DNA from 2 places in the Nostocoides sp. genome. Region 1 is predicted to be linked to the other one. Evidence: predicted binding sites of a transcription regulator. Region 1 holds the regulator's gene; the other holds the start of a gene.
The links. The regulator Rex, encoded in region 1, represses fermentation and respiration genes when NADH is low (regulators of the CRP and FNR family bind a similar motif). The targets are predictions, from matches to a motif close to CTTGTGAANNNNTTCACAAG.
Positions count from the first base shown of each region.

Region 1 (3,406 bases):
ATCCGATGGTCGATTATGCCGGCATGAAGCGCAACACCGAGGATTTCATGAGCCTGTGGCGTTGTGCGAAGCCGACCATCGCCAAGATCACGGGCTATTGCATCGGCGGCGGCATGAACCTCGCCGCCTGCTGCGACCTGCGCTACTGCAACGACGGGGCGCGTTTCGGCGTGCCGGCCGCCCGGCTGCACGTACGGCAGGGGCTCGGGATCCCCCATGAGGGCGTAGGCCGGCGGCTGCGCCGGTGACTGCGCTCGACCCGCCCTCGCTGGGTCGGTCGTAGGCGAGCGCCGGCAAGGTCACCGCCCCCGATTCCGCGGCCGGCGCGGGTGCGAAGAGTTCGGCAAGGGCGTCGGCATACTCGGCCATCCGGCCGCTGGCCGCGAGTTCCTTGACCCGCACGGTGGGGCCGTGCAGGAGCTTGTCGACGAGCCGGCCCATGGCGATCTCGACCTCGCGACGTTCGGCGTCGCCGAGATTCGGCGTGCGCGAGCGCAGGCGGCCCACTTCACCGGCGAGGATCGTGGCGCCTCGTTCACGCATGGCCGCGATCGTCGGGACCGCCGCCTGGACGGACCGGGCGCTGATGAAGTCGGCGACCTCGGTGTCGACCAGGCCGGTGGCCGCCCGGACGACGGGGTTGCCCGTTACCGCGCGCAGCCGGGCGCCCAGGTGATCCAACCCGAGTCGCGTGACCCCCCGCAGGTCCCCAGCCGCGTGCTCGATGTCGTGCGGCATCGCCAGGTCGACCAACACCTGGGGCCGCTGCGACCCCGCCCGCGCCGCGTCCACCACGGATGCTGTCAGCACCAGGCCGGGCGCCCCGACGCACGACACGACCACATCGGCGGCGCCGAGGGCATCGGGAAGTTCGGCTAGGTGGGCGGCGCGGCCGCCGACGCGGAAGGCCAGGGCTTCACCGCGGGCATACGTCCGGTTGACGATGACGATCGAGCCGTAGCCCGCGCGCGCCGCCGTGGTCGCTACCAATGCCGCCATTGCGCCCGCCCCGACGACGACGAGTCGCGTTTGCGCCGGGGGGCCGACGATCTGCGAGGCCGCCCCGAATGCGGTCTCGACCAGCGAGGAGGAATACGTCTCGATGCCGGTCTCGGTGTGGACGCGCTTGCCGACCCGCAACGCCTGCTGGAAGAGCTGGTTGAGGCTCGACCCGGTCAGCCCGGCAGCTTGTGCCTCGTGCAACGAGACCCGCAGCTGTGCCCGAATCTGGTTCTCCCCCAACGCCATCGAGTCGAGACCGCTTGCTACCCGGAAGGTATGCGCGATCGCACCATCCTCGTAGTGCACCCCGAGTCGCTCGGTCAGGTCGGCCCGCGGAAGGCCCGACTGCCCGGACAGGGCATCGGTGATGTCCGCGATCGCGCCGTGGAAGGTGGCGGCCTCGGCGTACACCTCGGTCCGGTTGCAGGTGGAGACAACGACGACCTCGCGGACGTGCTCGCTCCCGGCGATGGCGTGGGCGAGATCGCGGCGGCCGGAGGCGTCGAGGCTGATCCGTTCGAGCAGGTCGAGGGGTGCGTTGTGGTGGGAGAGGCCGAGGACGAGCAGGCTCACGGCGCCACCGCCAGCTTCGGAGCGCGGCTGCGCTGCTGCTTGTGGAAGGCGAGGATCTGCAGTTCCGTTGCGACATCGACCTTGCGCACATCGACGCCGGCAGGCACGTTCAAGGTCACGGCGGCGAAGTTCAGGATCGAAGTGACACCGGCCGCGATGAGTGCGTCGCAGACCTCCTGGGCGGCGTGCGCGGGGGTGGTGATCACACCCAGCGTGTCGGGGGCCGCGGCCAGCGCCGGGAGCGCGGTCATCGCGCTGACCACCAGGCCGGCCACGGGCTGGCCGACGACTGCGGGATCCCGATCCAGCAGCGCGACGAGCTGGAATCCGCCCGCCGCGAAACCGCCATAGGCGGCGAGGGCGCGCCCGAGGTTGCCCATGCCGACGATCAGCACGGGCCAGTCGCGCGTCAGACCGAGCGCCCGGGCGATTTCGACCGAGAGGTGGGTAACGTCATACCCGACTCCGCGCACGCCATGACTGCCGAGGAACGAGAGGTCTTTGCGCACCATCGCCGAGCCTACGCCGGTGGCCGCCGCGAGCGCTTCGGAGGAGGTCGAGACGACCCCCCTGTCGCTCATCGAGGTCAACGCGCGAAGATAGTCGGGCAGGCGGGCGACCGTGGCGTCAGGGATGCCGCGACGCCGGATCTCGGTCGCTGACACCTGGGTCACCTCGTTCTGTCAGGCGTGGTCGGGGCGATCCGGGTGCCGATCGGCACCCTCGCGCTTCTCGCAAGGCTACGCGCTTGTGAAGGCCTTCACAAAGTCTCGCGTGCAGAGTGAGATACCCCTGCGGGCATGGTCCTTCGTCGTCGCGACGGCCACGTGAGCAGCGTCACCCTGCGCCCGTGGGTCAGCGACCACGGGCGCCGAGCGCGGCGCGCAGCCGTTGCGGATCGACCCGCCAGTAGGCGTGGACCTCTCCGTCGATCAACACCACCGGGATCAGATCGCCGTATGCCGCGCTCAGGCGCGCGTCGTCGTCCACCGACTGCTCGACAACAGTCAGTCCGAACTCGGCCGCCACTGCGCGCACGACCGGCTCCGCGTCCGCGCACAGGTGACAACCCGGGCGGCCGATGAGCACAACCGGCGGGACAGTCCCGGCCCCCGGTGCGGACACGCGGTGAGCGGACGGCATACGGGCTGGGCGCGCGCGGGGCAGTCGCACGCCGTCAGTGGAAGACAGAGCGCCGCGAGGCCAGGAGGCCGTAGACGGTCTGCTGGATGGTCTCGCGCACCCGGTCGGTCAGGTCGAAGACGATCATCGGATCGTCGGCGGCCTTCGGGTCGAAGGCGCCGGTGTCGACGGGCGGGCCGAACTCGATGATCCATTTACTCGGCAACGGAATCATGCCCAGGGGGCCGAGCCAGGGGAAGGTGGGCGTCACCGGGAAATAGGGCAGACCCACCAGGTTGGCCAAGCCCTTGAGATTGGCGATCATCGGGTAGATCTCCTCGGCACCGATGATCGCGCACGGGATGATGGGCACCCCGGTGCGGATGGCCGCGGAAACGAAACCGCCGCGGCCGAAGCGTTGAAGTTTGTAGCGCTCGTTGAACGGCTTGCCGACACCCTTGAAGCCCTCGGGCCAGACACCGACGAGTTCGCCGCTGGTCAACAGGCGTTCGGCGTCGGGGTTGGTGGCGAGGGTGGCTCCGCCCTTGCGGGCGATGCTGCCCAGGCCGGGAGTGCCGAAGACCAGGTCCGCGCCGAGCTCGCGCAGTTGGCGGTGCGCAGGGTGCTTGTCGTGGATGGCGACCTGGGTCATCAGGGAATCGACCGCGACCGTGCCGGAGTGATTGGCCACCAGGAGCGCGCCACCGGT
Region 1 covers NZ_DAOQZV010000275.1:392-3,797, reverse strand. Annotated here, with positions in the region: partial or broken gene PKH97_RS14655 (enoyl-CoA hydratase/isomerase family protein) at 6-128, shown strand; gene PKH97_RS14650 (glutamyl-tRNA reductase) at 88-1,575, opposite strand; gene PKH97_RS14645 (redox-sensing transcriptional repressor Rex) at 1,572-2,240, opposite strand; gene PKH97_RS14640 (glutaredoxin family protein) at 2,431-2,700, opposite strand; gene PKH97_RS14635 (lysophospholipid acyltransferase family protein) at 2,753-3,406, opposite strand, start outside.

Region 2 (3,406 bases), on a different contig from region 1:
AGGAGCACGAGTACGCGGTCCGTTCGGTCGCCGACGCCCTCGGTCGCCACTGCTCCTCGATGAGCGTGCCGGAGTCGCCGTTCGTCCTGCATCTGCCCAACGTCATGCATCTCGCCACCGATGTCGCCGGGGCGGTCGACGACGGCGCCACATCGCTGGAACTCGCCGCGTCCCTGCACCCTTCGGCCGCCGTCTGCGGCACCCCGACGGCGGCAGCAGATCGGGTCATTGCCGAGCTCGAGGGCATGGACCGCGGCCGGTATGCCGGCCCGGTGGGCTGGATGGATGTCACCGGCGATGGCGAGTGGGGGATCGCCCTGCGCAGCGGTGAACTCGACCCGGCCGACCGGCGCCAGATCACCCTGTATGCCGGGTGCGGCATCGTCGCCGGCTCGGATCCCGCCGACGAGGTCGCCGAGTCCGACGCCAAGTTCATCCCGATGAGGGACGCTCTCACCGATCGCTGACGCTCGGCGGGCGTCCGAGGCGAACGCTGTCCATGCATGACGCCCTGACAGATCCTCGCCGCGCGAAGCGGCCGGCAAGGCGCCGTCGACAAGAAGAAGTCTGATGTGGCACCCAACCGATCCCCGGGGTGCGTAGTCATAGGGGTGACGCCGGCAACGCGGCCGGCGCAGCGACATACAGGGGTCACTCATGTTCTCTCGCAAGTCTTTTCGTGCTGTCATGGCGTCCTGCGCTGCCCTCGCAGGCACGGCCGGGATCGCTGCTGGCGTGACCGCAGCGCAGGCGGACACGGCCGCTGATCTCGCTCCCGCCGCGCCCGCGGCGACCACGGCGGCTGCGGGCTCCAAGGCCGGATATGTCGCCACCATCGAGAACGGTGTCCTCTGGCTGGTCAGCCCGACCGGCGTGAACACCCGCGTCACTGCGGCGCCGGACTCCGACCTGCATTTAGCCGATGTCTCCCGCAACGGCACCCGGTTCCTCTTCACGGCCCCGATCAATGACGAGTCCACCCGCATTGCGGCCTACGACTCGCTCAAGGGTGCCTGGTCGAGCTTCACGACATCGACCGTCGGCTCGGACATCATTCAGGCCCGTTTCACGGCGCCGTCCGCAGCGTCGATCTGGCTGGGCCGGCAGCGACCGGACGGGCAAGCTCCCTTCACGGAGCGGCGCAGCGTGACCGGCGCGCTCGAGCTCTCGGTGCCTGGCGCCTCGAGCGTCCTTCCGGCACCCGACGGCCTGACCTTCGCGACCGATGAGGGGGGCGGCCGAATCCGGGTCAGGGCCACTGCCACGGGCGCGCTGGTGCGCACCCTGCCCGCGGTGACCGGTCGCCGGTGCACGCCGCTGTCCAACTGGGACGCCGCGCGTCTGACGGCGATCTGCTGGAACGACGCGGCCATGCGTATGGACGTCTACCGGTTCGCGTGGGCGGGCGGGGCGCCGAGCGCGCTCACCCGGGCAAGCGCGCCCTTCGGCTTCGACGGCGCGTGGCGCACGAGCAAAGGCATCGTCGCGAGTGACGCGGTGCAGGGCACCGGCGACGGCATCGGCTTCGCCCCGCGCCCCGGCAGCTACACCGCGATCAAGGCCTCCTTTGCGACCTGGGGGATGGCCCACGTACAGACCGCGATCGGCTCCAAGGTGTATGTCATGGGCACCCCTTCCCCCGATCCGACCCTGAGCGCGATGTATGCCTATGACCTCGGCACCGGCAAGACCCTCCTCCTGGGCAGCAACGCCTCGGTCGTCGTCGACCCGCTCCGGTAGTCCGACGGCCCCCCGCAGCCACGACGCTTAGGTAAGCCTTACTTCCACCGTCGGGGGAGCCCTCGCCTAGACTCGGGCAGTTCGTGAAACCATTCACAAGCTCGGCGAGGGAACCCCATGACGCAGCCTGGTGATCAGGCCGATGTGGTCGTCGTCGGCGCGGGCCCGGGAGGCAGCGCTACGGCGGCCTATCTCGCCCAACACGGACTCGACGTGGTGCTTTTGGAGAAGGCCGCGTTCCCGCGCGACAAGATCTGCGGCGACGGCCTGACCCCGCGCGCAGTCAAGGAGTTGATCTCCCTCGGCGTCGACACCACCGGCTGGCAGCGCACCAAGGGCCTGCGGATCAAGGGCGGCGGCCACACGCTGACCCTCGACTGGCCCACGACGCGCAGCTTCCCCGACTACGGCATGGTCCGCACGCGTGGCCAACTCGACGAGACGCTCGCGCGCCACGCCGAGCACCGCGGCGCCCGCCTCCTCGAGCGCACCAGCGTCACCGCCCCGCTGCGTGACGAGCGCACCGGCCGGGTTGTCGGGGTCTGCGCCAAGCGCCTCGACGAGCGCGGTCGCGCCACGGGCGAGACGTATGCCGTTCGCGCCCCCGTCGTCGTCGCCTCCGACGGCGTCTCCTCCCGGCTGGCCACCGCGGCCGGACGCGAGAAGCGCGAGGACCGCGTCATGGGCGTGGCGGTCCGCGCCTACTACAAGACCCCCAAGCAGGACGACTATCTCGAGTCGCACCTGGAGCTGTGGACGCGTCGTGACGACGGCACCCGCATGCTGATGCCCGGCTATGGCTGGCTCTTCCCGCTCGAGGACGGCCGCACCAACGTCGGCCTGGGCATCCTGGATACCTCCAGTGCCTTCGGTCACACCGATTACAAGGACGTCATGCGGCGTTGGGTCGAGGACATCGATGCCGACTGGCACCTGACCCATGACGAGGCGGCCGGCCCGATCCGTGGGGCCGCTCTGCCGATGGGCTTCAACCGCACCCCGCTGTATGCCGATGGCCTCCTTCTCGTCGGCGACGCCGGGGGGATGGTCAACCCCTTCAACGGCGAGGGCATCGACTACGCCCTCGAAGCCGCCCGGGTGGGCTCGGAGTTGATCGCTCAAGCCCTGGCCCGGGGCAGCGACGCGGAGCGGGAGCGGGTCCTCGCGGCCTACCCGGGGGTGATGAAGCACGAACTCGGCGGCTACTTCACCCTCGGCCGCTGGTTCGCCCATGCCATCGGCAATCCCGAGGTCATGCGGATCGCCACGAAATACGGTCTCCCGCGGACCACGCTGATGCGTTTTCTCCTGAAATTGATGGCGAATCTGCCCGACAAGGGTGGTTCCAGTCCCAGCGACCGGATCGTCAATGCCTTGTCGCGTTTGGCTCCCGACGCATGAACGTCGAGTCGTCCGCCGCGTTGTCGGCCCGCCCCCCTAGGATGACGGAGGAATCGGTCGTGACGTGCACCACAACGAACGAAAGGGGAGTTGATCGGTCATGAGCAACCCCTATTTGCCGCTGCTGTTCTTCCTGCTCATCGGTGGTGGCTTCGCCGTCTTCTCGGTCGGGATCGCGCCGCTGACCGGCCCGCGCCGCTACAACCGCGCCAAGCTCGATGCGTATGAGTGCGGCATCGAGCCGAGCCCGCAGGCCAGCGGTGGT
Region 2 covers NZ_DAOQZV010000076.1:2,549-5,954, forward strand. Annotated here, with positions in the region: gene PKH97_RS07390 (isochorismate synthase) at 1-467, shown strand, start outside; gene PKH97_RS07395 (hypothetical protein) at 658-1,740, shown strand; gene PKH97_RS07400 (geranylgeranyl reductase family protein) at 1,858-3,141, shown strand; gene PKH97_RS07405 (NADH-quinone oxidoreductase subunit A) at 3,242-3,406, shown strand, end outside.
Region 2: PKH97_RS07400 (geranylgeranyl reductase family protein) is a predicted target of Rex. The motif match lies at 1,821-1,840, and genes of this name have one in related genera.